DNA from 2 places in the Streptomyces griseiscabiei genome. Region 2 is predicted to be linked to the other one. Evidence: predicted binding sites of a transcription regulator. Region 2 holds the regulator's gene; the other holds the start of a gene.

Region 1 (5,917 bases), on a different contig from region 2:
CGGGCCGCAGCCCGGACGGGCCGAGGACGGGGGCCTCGGGGAAGAGCTTGCCCTGCTGCCGGACGGTCCCGATGTGCCACAGCTGCGGGACGATCGTGCCGCCCCCGGCGTGCACGGCCTCCGCGACCTTCGCCCACCCGGCGAGCTGCTCCTCCCCGGCGAACCGGGGCACCCCGTCGAGGTCACCGGCCGTCTCGTGCCCGACGTACGTCCCCTCGGTCACGATCAGCCCGACGCCCGCGGCGGCCCGCCGCCCGTAGTACGAGGCCACGTCCGCGCCGGGCACGCCCCCGGGCGAGAACACACGCGTCATCGGCGCCATGGCGATCCGGTTCGGCACGGTCAGCCCGTTGATCGTCACGGGGCGGGCCAGAATCTCGGCGGCCCGGGAGGAGGCGGTGGAGGCGGTGGAGGCGGTGGTCACGTGGGGACTCCTTGAAGGGGGGAGACGGGAGCGGGGGATGCTTTCCATGCGCACGCATATAGCGTCCCTCCGCACAACCGCCCCTCGGGTCCCGGAAATTCCGCCCCGCACCCCCGCGCACTGTGACCCCGGACACGCCCGAGGGCGGCACCCCCTGCGTCCAGGGAGTGCCGCCCTCGGTACTGAAGGACGATGATCGACCGGGCCCTCACGGGCCGGGGGCGATCAGAAGTCCATGTCACCGCCCGGCATACCGCCACCGGCGGGCGCGGCGGACTTCTCCGGCTTGTCGGCGATGACGGCCTCGGTGGTGAGGAAGAGCGCGGCGATGGAGGCGGCGTTCTGCAGGGCGGAACGCGTGACCTTCGCCGGGTCGATGATGCCGGAGGCGATCATGTCGACGTACTCACCGGTCGCGGCGTTGAGGCCGTGGCCGACCGCGAGGTTGCGGACCTTCTCCACGACGACGCCGCCCTCAAGGCCGCCGTTGACGGCGATCTGCTTGAGCGGGGCCTCCAGCGCGAGCTTCACGGCGTTGGCGCCGGTCGCCTCGTCACCCTCCAGCTCCAGCTTCTCGAAGACCGAGGAGGCCTGCAGCAGGGCCACGCCACCACCGGCGACGATGCCCTCCTCGACGGCCGCCTTCGCGTTGCGAACGGCGTCCTCGATGCGGTGCTTGCGCTCCTTGAGCTCGACCTCGGTCGCGGCACCGGCCTTGATGACGGCCACGCCGCCCGCGAGCTTCGCCAGGCGCTCCTGGAGCTTCTCGCGGTCGTAGTCCGAGTCGCTGTTCTCGATCTCGGCACGGATCTGGTTGACCCGGCCCTGGACCTGGTCGGTGTCACCGGCGCCGTCGACGATCGTCGTCTCGTCCTTGGTGATGACGACCTTGCGAGCGCGGCCCAGGAGGTCCAGGGTCGCGTTCTCCAGCTTGAGGCCGACCTCCTCGGAGATGACCTCGCCGCCCGTGAGGATGGCGATGTCGCCGAGCATGGCCTTGCGGCGGTCACCGAAGCCCGGGGCCTTGACGGCGACGGACTTGAAGGTGCCACGGATCTTGTTGACGACCAGAGTCGACAGGGCCTCGCCCTCGACGTCCTCGGCGATGATCAGCAGCGGCTTGCCGCCCTGCATGACCTTCTCCAGGAGCGGGAGCAGGTCCTTGACGTTGGTGACCTTGGAGTTGGCGATGAGGATGTAGGGGTCCTCCAGCACCGCCTCCATGCGCTCCATGTCGGTCGCGAAGTACGCCGAGATGTAGCCCTTGTCGAAGCGCATGCCCTCGGTGAGCTCAAGCTCCAGACCGAAGGTCTGCGACTCCTCGACGGTGATGACGCCTTCCTTGCCGACCTTGTCCATCGCCTCGGCGATCAGCTCGCCGATCTGGGTGTCGGCGGCGGAGATGGAGGCCGTGGAGGCGATCTGCTCCTTGGTCTCGACCTCCTTGGCCTGGTCGAGCAGCGCACCGGAGACGGCCTCGACGGCCTTCTCGATGCCGCGCTTCAGGGCCATCGGGTTGGCGCCGGCGGCGACGTTGCGCAGGCCTTCCTTGACCAGGGCCTGGGCGAGAACGGTCGCCGTGGTCGTGCCGTCGCCCGCGACGTCGTCCGTCTTCTTGGCGACTTCCTTGACCAGCTCGGCGCCGATCTTCTCGTACGGGTCCTCGAGCTCGATCTCCTTGGCGATGGAGACACCATCGTTGGTGATCGTGGGGGCGCCCCACTTCTTCTCGAGGACGACGTTGCGGCCCTTGGGGCCGAGCGTCACCTTGACGGCGTCCGCGAGCTGGTTCATGCCGCGCTCGAGGCCGCGCCGCGCCTCCTCGTCGAACGCGATGATCTTGGCCATGTGAAGTGGTCCTCCCGGACTGGGGTGGATTGCTCCGGACCGCGCTGGCGCCCGCGACGGACGGCTCGCATGCCTCGTGGTTCCTTGCCCCACCCGGCCTGCGGGCCTCACCGACCCGATCCTCGTTGTCACTCTCACCTTCAGAGTGCTAACGCCAATGATTAGCACTCGGCATGGTCGAGTGCAAGCGGCTCTCGATGATCCGCAGGTGAACACGCCCCTGCCCACCCCTGCCCACCCCCCGCGCACCCGGCCGCCGCCCGCGCACACGAGAGGGCTCGCACCCCGAAACGGGATGCGAGCCCTCCGATGAAGAACGAAGAACGTCGCTGCGTTGAACCCGGCGCGTTACTTCAGCCGGCCGCGAGCCGGACCATGTCCGCCTGCGGCCCCTTCTGACCCTGCGAGATCTCGAACTCGACCCGCTGGCCCTCTTCCAGGGTGCGGTAACCGTCCATCTGGATCGCGCTGTAGTGGACGAATACATCCGCACCACCGTCGACCGCGATGAAGCCGTACCCCTTCTCCGCGTTGAACCACTTGACGGTGCCCTGAGCCATGCCTAACTCCCCTATTACTGGCCCTTGCACAGATCCACACTTCGCGGATCCGGGTCAGACCTCACCCCCCAACGGTTGGGGGTGTGCGCCGGAACGCGTCGACCGCGGCCGAATGTATCTGTCCAACTGCCCTCTGCAACAGGTCAATCGGACGAGAATTCTGGACACGACCGGTCGGGAATGTACGAACAATTCGTCCGAATTCAGGGCAAGTCGGGCCCCACAAAAGGGAAGAAATGCGCAAATGGCCTGCACACTTTGGCTACTTCATATAGGGCGTGCGGCGCGATCACATATGCGCCCGGCATGCAATCACTACGGTGATCCGACCGGGTTCCCCAACTCTACAGTGCTCAACCATAGAGAATTGCCCCCTCCGCTTCTCTCACGGAGGGGGCAATTCGATGAACACTCGGTAATCAATATTACCGACGGTTACTACCGGCCGGTACTGACCGGCGGTCAGCCACCGGCGACCGCGGGAATGATCGACACACCGGCACCGTCCGGCGTGGCCGTCTCCAGCCCCTGCTCGAATCGGACATCGTCGTCATTGACGTACACATTCACGAACCGCCGCAGTTTGCCCTGATCGTCCAGAACCCGGGCGGCGATCCCGTTGTGGTTCTTCTCCAGATCGGCGATGACCTCGGCGAGGGTGGCCCCCTCGGCACTCACCTCGGCCTGACCGCCGGTGTAGGTGCGAAGGATGGTGGGGATACGGACGGAAACGCTCACGATGGGACCTCCGGTCAGGATGTGCTTGTCAGGGGCGCGGGGAACTCTTACGCGAGCCCGGCCTCACGGAACGAATCCAGGCTGGGCCGAATGGTCGCGGTCAGCCCGGTACCGGCCACCGCGTCCAGCGTCTTCAGACCGTCGCCCGTGTTGAGCACCACGGTCGTCAGCGTGGGGTCGAGAAGCCCGTCCTCGATCAGCTTCTTCGTCACCCCCACGGTCACCCCACCCGCGGTCTCCGCGAAGATCCCCTCCGTCCGCGCCAGCAGCTTGATCGCCTCGACGACCTGCTCGTCCGTCACGTCCTCCACGGCACCGCCGGTCCGCCGCGCGATGTCCAGCACATACGGCCCGTCCGCCGGGTTGCCGATCGCGAGCGACTTGGCGATGGTGTTCGGCTTCTGCGGCCGTACGACGTCGTGGCCCGCCTTGAAGGCCACCGACACCGGCGAGCACCCCTCGGCCTGCGCACCGAAGATCTTGTACGGCTTGTCCTCGACGAGCCCGAGCCTGATCAGCTCCTGCAGCCCCTTGTCGATCTTCGTGAGCTGCGACCCGGAGGCGATGGGCACCACCAGCTGGTCGGGGAGCCGCCAGCCGAGCTGCTCGCAGATCTCGTACGCGAGGGTCTTGGAGCCCTCCGCGTAGTACGGCCGCAGGTTGACGTTGACGAAGCCCCAGCCCTCGCCGGCCGGGTCGCCGATCAGCTCGGAGCAGAAGCGGTTCACATCGTCGTAGTTGCCCTCGATGCCGACCAGCTCGCCGCCGTAGACCGCGGCCATGACGACCTTGCCCTGCTCCAGGTCGTGCGGGATGAACACACAGGACCGGAAACCGGCGCGGGCTGCGGCGGCGCCGACGGCACCGGCCAGGTTGCCCGTGGAGGAGCAGGAGAGGGTGGTGAAGCCGAAGGCGCGGGCCGCCTCCAGGGCCTGGGCGACGACACGGTCCTTGAAGGAGTGCGTCGGGTTGCCGGAGTCGTCCTTGACGAAGAGCTTGCCGGTGTCGACACCGAGCGCGGCGGCCAGGTTGTCGGCCTTCACGAGCTGGGTCCAGCCGGGGTTGATGTTCGGCTTGGTCGCCACGTCCGCCGGGACGGGCAGCAGGGGCGCGTACCGCCAGATGTTCGCCGGGCCGGACTCGATCGTCTTCCGCAGCGCTTCCGTCTCGTACGCGGAGTAGTCGTACGCGATCTCCAGCGGCCCGAAACACTCCTCGCAGGCGAAGACCGGGCCGAGGGGGACGCGGTGCCCGCACTCACGACAGCTCAGCGCGGCGGCGGGGCCGAGGTCTACCGTGGAACCGGTGGAGACGGGGGAACCGGTGGATTCGGTGGTGTTTGCGGCAGTCTGCGCAGCCATGGAGGGGAGGCCCTTTCTCCTCATCTTCCTCACGACGCACTTCGCCGTGAGACGGATTTGGCACCTTCCCGAGCCGGGAGCCTCACCACGACAACGTGGTCAGACCGGCTGGAGGGTTGCCGGGGCTTCATCGGGCCGTATCCCTCTGCCCCTCTGGATGAGCGGTATTTGGTTGTATACGCCGACGAACACCGACATGCGATGGTCACCAGCGTTGTCCAAGACTGTAACCGAAGGCCAGGACAGTTGAGAGAGCCGTCCGAACCGCGAGATGAACGCAGAGGAGCCGCGCACTGTGCTGAAGGAAGTCGAGCGCTGGCTGAGCACCCGCTCCTGGTCCATGTCCGACCGCCCGCTCCACCAGATCATGGCCGCGAAACGGGCCACGGGACAGACGGTCAGCGTCGTGCTGCCCGCGCTGAACGAGGAGGAGACGGTCGGCGACATCGTCGCGATCATCCGTCATGACCTCATGCGGCAGGTGCCGCTCGTCGACGAGATCGTGGTCGTCGACTCCGGCTCGACCGACCGGACCTCCCAGGTCGCGGCCGCCGCCGGGGCGACGGTCGTGCACCGCGACGCGATCCTGCCCCGGCTGCCGGCCGTGCCCGGCAAGGGCGAGGTGCTGTGGCGGTCGCTGCTCGTCACCTCCGGCGACATCGTCTGCTTCATCGACGCCGACCTCAAGGAGTTCTCCTCCGACTTCGTCTCCGGGATCGTCGGACCGCTGCTCACCGACCCCGGCGTCGACCTCGTCAAGGCGATGTACGACCGCCCCCTCGGCTCCGCCGCCGGCCAGGGCGGGCGGGTGACCGAGCTCATGGCCCGCCCCCTGCTCAACATGCACTGGCCGCAGCTGGCCGGCTTCGTCCAGCCCCTCGGCGGCGAGTACGCGGCGCGGCGCTCCCTCCTGGAGCGGCTCCCCTTCCCCGTCGGCTACGGCATCGAGCTGGGCATGCTCGTCGACGCGCTCCACCTCGTCGGCC
Region 2 (5,917 bases):
TCGGCTGCTGCCGTCGCAGCTCGTCACCATGGTTGTGGAGGTCGTCTCTAAGTCCAGTGTTCATCAGGACTACGAGGTCAAGAGGTCGATCTACGCGGCGGGCAACGTGCCCGCGTATCTCATCCTTGACCCGATCATGGGGCAATGTGTCCTGCTGACTCGGCCCGAGGGGGTGGGAGAGGAAGCGAACTACCTGACGCAACAGATCACCAAGTTCGGTGACCTGGTGGCCTTGGAGATTCTGGGAGTCGAACTGGACACGAGTGACTTCGCCACGTTGCCCGACGTCAGGCCTCATCGCTACCCGTGACGAAGTCGATCAACTCCTCCACCCGGCCCAGCAGTTCCGGCTCCAGGTCCTTGTAGGAACCCACCCGCGCCAGGATCGCCTGCCACACCGCCCCGGTGTTGTCCGAGGGCCAGCCCAGCGCCCGGCACACCCCTGTCTTCCAGTCCTGCCCGCGCGGTACGCGCGGCCACGCCGTGATGCCCACCGAGGACGGCTTCACGGCCTCCCAGATGTCGATGTACGGGTGGCCGACGACGAGCGCGTGGTCGCTCGTGACCGACGCGGCGATACGGGACTCCTTGCTTCCGGGGACCAGGTGGTCGACCAGGACGCCGAGACGCGCGTCCGGGCCGGGGGCGAAGTCCTCGACGATCGCGGGGAGGTCGTCCACGCCCTCCAGGTACTCCACGACCACGCCCTCGACGCGCAGATCGTCGCCCCAGACCTTCTCGACGAGCTCGGCGTCGTGGCGGCCCTCGACGTAGATGCGCCCGGCGCGGGCCACACGGGCGCGGGCGCCCGGGACGGCCACCGAGCCCGAGGCCGTGCGGGAGGGGCCGGCGGGGCCCGCCGACGAGGGGCGGACCAGGGTCACCACACGGCCCTCCAGCAGGAAGCCCCGGGGCTCCAGCGGGAACACCCGGTGCTTGCCGAAGCGGTCCTCCAGCGTCACCGTGCCCGCCTCGCAGCGGATGACCGCGCCGCAGAACCCGGTGGCGGGCTCCTCGACGACCAGACCGGGGTCGGCCGGGACCTCGGGGGCCGGCTGGGACTTCTTCCAGGGAGGGGTCAGGTCGGGTGAGTACTGGCGCATTCGAGTGACGATAGGAGAAGCCGCGCCCGGATGCCGCCGCACTCAGTCCGACACGCCGAAGCGGCGGGCCAGCGCGTCACGTTGGGCCCGGACGAACGCCGCGTCCACCACCGCCCCGTGCCCGGGGACGTACAGCGCGTCCTCGCCGCCGAGGGCCAGGAGCCGGTCCAGGGCGGCCGGCCAGCGGGACGGGATCGCGTCCGGACCCGCCTGCGGTTCGCCGGACTCCTCGACCAGGTCACCGCAGAACACCACCTCCCGGGCGCCCTCCGACACCAGGACCGCCAGGTCGTGACCGGTGTGGCCGGGGCCCACGTTCGCCAGCAGCACCCGGACGCCGCCGCCCAGGTCGAGCGTCCACTCGCCGGAGACAGAGTGGCGGGGGAGGACGAGAAGATCGGCCGCCTCGGTGGCGTCGGCCGGGGGGAGGCCGTGGCGCACGGCGTCCGTGTGGAGGGCGTCGCGGTCACGGGCCAGGACGCCGTCGACGCCCACCGCGCCGAAGACCTCCACCCCGGAGAACGCCGCCGCGCCGAAGACATGGTCGAAATGGGGGTGGGTGAGCGCGAGATGTGTCACACGGGCGCCGCCGAGCAGCCGGCACGCCTCGCCGCGCAACCGCGCGCCCTCCCGCAGACTCGACCCGGAGTCGATCATGAGGGCCGCACCGCCCCCGGCCACCAGCCCGACCGTGCAGTCCCAGCCGGGGAGGCGGCACCGCCCGACCCGCGGCGTCAATCCCTGCCACCCGCACTCTTCCCAAGACACCGTCATGCGCCGACGCTAGCTGTAGCTCGTGGGACCGCGTTGTCGTGTACTCCCCAGTAGGAAAGTGGCCCCGCCCGGAGCCCGGCCTTGCCGGGGGCGTACCCCACCGCCGTACACTGGGCGGGGAGTGTTGGCACTCGCCCGGGGTGAGTGCCAACAGGGCCGCACGAGAGAGACGAGCTGGAGGTGTGCGCGAGTGCTCAGTGAACGCAGGCTGCAGGTGCTGCGCGCCATCGTCCAGGACTATGTGGGCACCGAGGAGCCGGTCGGTTCCAAGGCGCTCACCGAGCGGCACAACCTCGGCGTCTCCCCGGCGACCGTCCGCAACGACATGGCGGCGCTGGAGGACGAGGGCTTCATCGCCCAGCCCCACACCAGCGCGGGCCGCATCCCCACCGACAAGGGGTACCGGCTCTTCGTCGACAAGCTGGCGGGCGTCAAGCCGATGACCCCGCCCGAGCGGCGCGCCATCCAGAACTTCCTGGACGGCGCGGTCGACCTCGATGACGTCGTGGCGCGGACCGTGCGGCTGCTCGCGCAGCTCACCCGGCAGGTGGCCGTCGTGCAGTACCCGTCGCTCACACGGTCGACGGTGCGGCATGTGGAGCTGCTGGCGCTGGCCCCCGCCCGCCTGATGCTCGTGCTGATCACGGACACGGGACGGGTGGAACAGCGGCTGGTGGACTGCCCGGCGCCGTTCGGAGAAACGTCACTCGCGGATCTGCGCGCCCGGCTGAACAGCAAGGTCGCGGGCCGCCGGTTCACCGACGTGCCCCGGCTGGTCGAGGACCTGCCGGAGGCGTTCGACGTCGAGGACCGGGGGACGGTCGCGACGGTGCTCTCCACCCTCCTCGAAGCACTCGTGGAGGAGAGCGAGGAGCGGCTGATGATCGGCGGAACCGCCAATCTCACCCGCTTCGGTCATGACTTCCCCCTCACGATCCGGCCCGTTCTGGAAGCCTTGGAGGAACAGGTCGTCCTCCTCAAGTTGCTTGGCGAGGCGGGGGATTCGGGCATGACCGTACGCATCGGTCATGAGAACGCGTATGAGGGACTCAACTCCACGTCCGTCGTCTCCGTCGGCTACGGTTCGGGCGGCGAGGCAGTAGCGAAGCTGGGCGTGGTCGGACCTACGCGCATGGACTATCCGGGAACGATGGGAGCGGTACGAGCGGTGGCACGGTACGTCGGACAGATCCTGGCGGAGTCTTAAGTGGCCACGGACTACTACGCCGTGCTCGGCGTGCGCCGCGACGCGTCCCAGGACGAGATCAAGAAGGCGTTCAGGAGGCTCGCTCGCGAGCTGCACCCGGACGTCAATCCCGATCCGAAGACCCAGGAGCGGTTCAAGGAGATCAACGCCGCCTACGAGGTGTTGTCGGACCCGCAGAAGAAGCAGGTCTACGACCTCGGCGGCGACCCGCTGTCCCAGGCGGGCGGCGGGGGCGCGGGCGGCTTCGGCGCCGGTGGCTTCGGCAACTTCTCGGACATCATGGACGCCTTCTTCGGTACGGCGTCCCAGCGCGGCCCGCGCTCGCGTACGCGCCGGGGGCAGGACGCGATGATCCGGCTGGAGATCGACCTCGACGAGGCGGCCTTCGGCACGACGAAGGACATCCAGGTCGACACCGCCATCGTCTGCACGACGTGCAGCGGCGAGGGCGCGGCCCCGGGGACCACCGCCCAGACCTGTGACATGTGCCGCGGTCGCGGTGAGGTCTCGCAGGTCACGCGGTCCTTCCTCGGCCAGGTCATGACCTCCCGGCCCTGCCCGCAGTGCCAGGGCTTCGGCACGATCGTCCCCAACCCGTGCCCCGAGTGCGCGGGCGACGGACGGGTGCGGTCGCGGCGGACGCTCACGGTCAAGATCCCGGCCGGTGTCGACAACGGCACACGGATCCAGCTCGCCGGCGAGGGCGAGGTCGGGCCCGGTGGCGGTCCCGCCGGTGACCTCTACGTCGAGATCCACGAGCTGCCGCACTCGACGTTCCAGCGGCGCGGCGACGATCTGCACTGCACGGTGACGATCCCGATGACGGCGGCGTCCCTCGGTACGAAGGTGCCGCTGGAGACGCTGGACGGGCTGGAGGAGGTCGACATCCGGCCCGGGACGCAGTCCGGGCAGTCGATTCCGCTGCACGGGCGCGGTGTCACGCATCTTCGCGGCGGTGGGCGCGGGGATCTGATCGTCCACGTCGAGGTGCAGACGCCGACGAAGCTGGATCCCGAGCAGGAGGGGTTGCTGCGGCAGCTCGCCGCGCTGCGGGGTGAGGAACGGCCCACGGGGCAGTTCCAGCCCGGTCAGCAGGGGCTGTTCTCCCGGCTGAAGGACGCGTTCAACGGGCGCTGAGTGGGTTTCGTCGTCGGGTGCGGCTGCGTGGGGCTTCTCGCGCAGTTCCCCGCGCCCCTGAAAAACAGGGGCTGCGCCCCGTGCCTTTCAGGCCCGTAGGACCGGTGGCTTTTCAGGCCCGCGGGGGCCTGGTCTTTCAGGGGCGCGGGGAACTGCGCGAGAAGCCCCACCGGACCCGCACCCGAACGCACGACCGCACCCGATTCGGCGATGTCCGGAGGACAGTGGCACCATGCCGTCATGTCCTCCGCACTGACCGATCTCGTCCCGCTGCCGATCGTGCAGGCCCCGATGGCGGGCGGTGTATCCGTGCCGCAGCTGGCCGCCGCCGTGTCCGAGGCCGGCGGGCTGGGGTTCCTCGCCGCCGGGTACAAGACCGCCGACGGGATGTACCAGGAGATCAAGGCGCTCCGGGCACTCACCGCACGCCCCTTCGGCGTGAACCTCTTCATGCCGCAGCCGGAGCATGCCGAGCCCGCCGCCGTCGAGGTCTACGCGGAGCAGCTCGCCGGTGAGGCCACCTGGTACGACGCCGAGCTGGGCGATCCCGACAGCGGACGCGACGACGGCTACGAGGCCAAGCTCGCCGTGCTGCTCGACAACCCGGTGCCCGTGGTGTCGTTCCACTTCGGCTGCCCGACCCCCGAGGTCATCGACTCCCTCGCCCGCAAGGGCACCCTCACCCTGGTCACCGCGACCTCGGCGGAGGAGGCACAGGCCGTGGAGCGGTCCGGGGCGCACGCCGTGATCGTGCAGGGCGTCGAGGCCGGCGGCCACCAGGGCACCCACCGCGACGACCCCGAGCGGGACCGCGCCGGGATCGGCCTGCTGTCGCTCGTCGCGCAGGTCCGCGAGGCCGTGGCCCTGCCGGTGGTCGCGGCCGGCGGCATCATGCGCGGCGGCCAGATCGCCGCCCTCCTCACGGCGGGCGCGAGCGCGGCCCAGCTGGGCACCGCGTTCCTCGCCACCGCCGAGTCCGGCGCGCACGCCGTGCACAAGCGGGCGCTGACCGACCCCCTCTTCGTCCGCACCGAGCTGACCCGGGCCTTCTCCGGCCGCCCGGCCCGTGGCCTGGTCAACCGGTTCCTGCGCGAGCACGGCCCGTACGCGCCCGTCGCCTACCCCGAGGTCCACCACCTCACCTCGCCCCTGCGCAAGGCCGCCGCCAAGGCCGGGGACGCGCAGGGCATGGCGCTGTGGGCCGGGCAGGGCCACCGGATGGCCCGGGAGCTGCCCGCCGGGGAACTGGTCGAGCTGCTGGTCGCCGAGATCACCGCCGCGCGGGCCGGGAGCGAGGGGCGATGACCGCACCCGTGTTCGTGGTCGACCGGTTCGAGGGCCGGGGCTCGGAGATCGTGCTCGACGGCCCCGAAGGACGGCACGCCGTCTCCGTGAAGCGGCTGCGGGCCGGTGAGGACGTGGTCCTCACCGACGGGCGGGGCCGGTGGGTGGAAGGCGTGGTGAAAGCCGCCGAGGGCAAGGACCGGCTGGTCGTCATGGATGTGGGGGACGTGCGCGAGGAGCCGCCCGCGCGGCCCCGGATCACCGTCGTCCAGGCGCTGCCCAAGGGCGACCGGGGCGAACTGGCCGTCGAGACCATGACCGAGGTCGGCATCGACGCGATCGTGCCCTGGGCCGCCGCCCGCTGCATCACCCAGTGGAAGGGCGACCGGGGGACGAAGGCCCTCGCCAAGTG

Evidence for each region. Region 2 encodes HrcA, which represses chaperone genes, less so after heat shock. Its sites were predicted from a motif close to TTNGCACTCNGNNNNNCNGAGTGCNAA; they were not measured.
Region 1: a site for HrcA is predicted at 2,434-2,460, ahead of groL (chaperonin GroEL). Genes of this name have one in related genera too.

The regions. Positions count from the first base shown of each region.
Region 1 is NZ_JAGJBZ010000004.1:419,932-425,848, reverse strand. It holds gene J8M51_RS41350 (NADH:flavin oxidoreductase) at 1-424, opposite strand, end outside; gene groL (chaperonin GroEL) at 650-2,272, opposite strand; gene J8M51_RS41340 (cold-shock protein) at 2,626-2,832, opposite strand; gene J8M51_RS41335 (MoaD/ThiS family protein) at 3,295-3,570, opposite strand; gene thrC (threonine synthase) at 3,618-4,931, opposite strand; SAM riboswitch class I at 4,949-5,095, opposite strand; gene J8M51_RS41325 (glucosyl-3-phosphoglycerate synthase) at 5,227-5,917, shown strand, end outside.
Region 2 is NZ_JAGJBZ010000001.1:764,797-770,713, reverse strand. It holds gene J8M51_RS03345 (Uma2 family endonuclease) at 1-310, shown strand, start outside; gene J8M51_RS03340 (DUF3097 domain-containing protein) at 288-1,103, opposite strand; gene J8M51_RS03335 (MBL fold metallo-hydrolase) at 1,146-1,877, opposite strand; gene hrcA (heat-inducible transcriptional repressor HrcA) at 2,068-3,084, shown strand; gene dnaJ (molecular chaperone DnaJ) at 3,085-4,221, shown strand; gene J8M51_RS03320 (nitronate monooxygenase) at 4,462-5,526, shown strand; gene J8M51_RS03315 (16S rRNA (uracil(1498)-N(3))-methyltransferase) at 5,523-5,917, shown strand, end outside.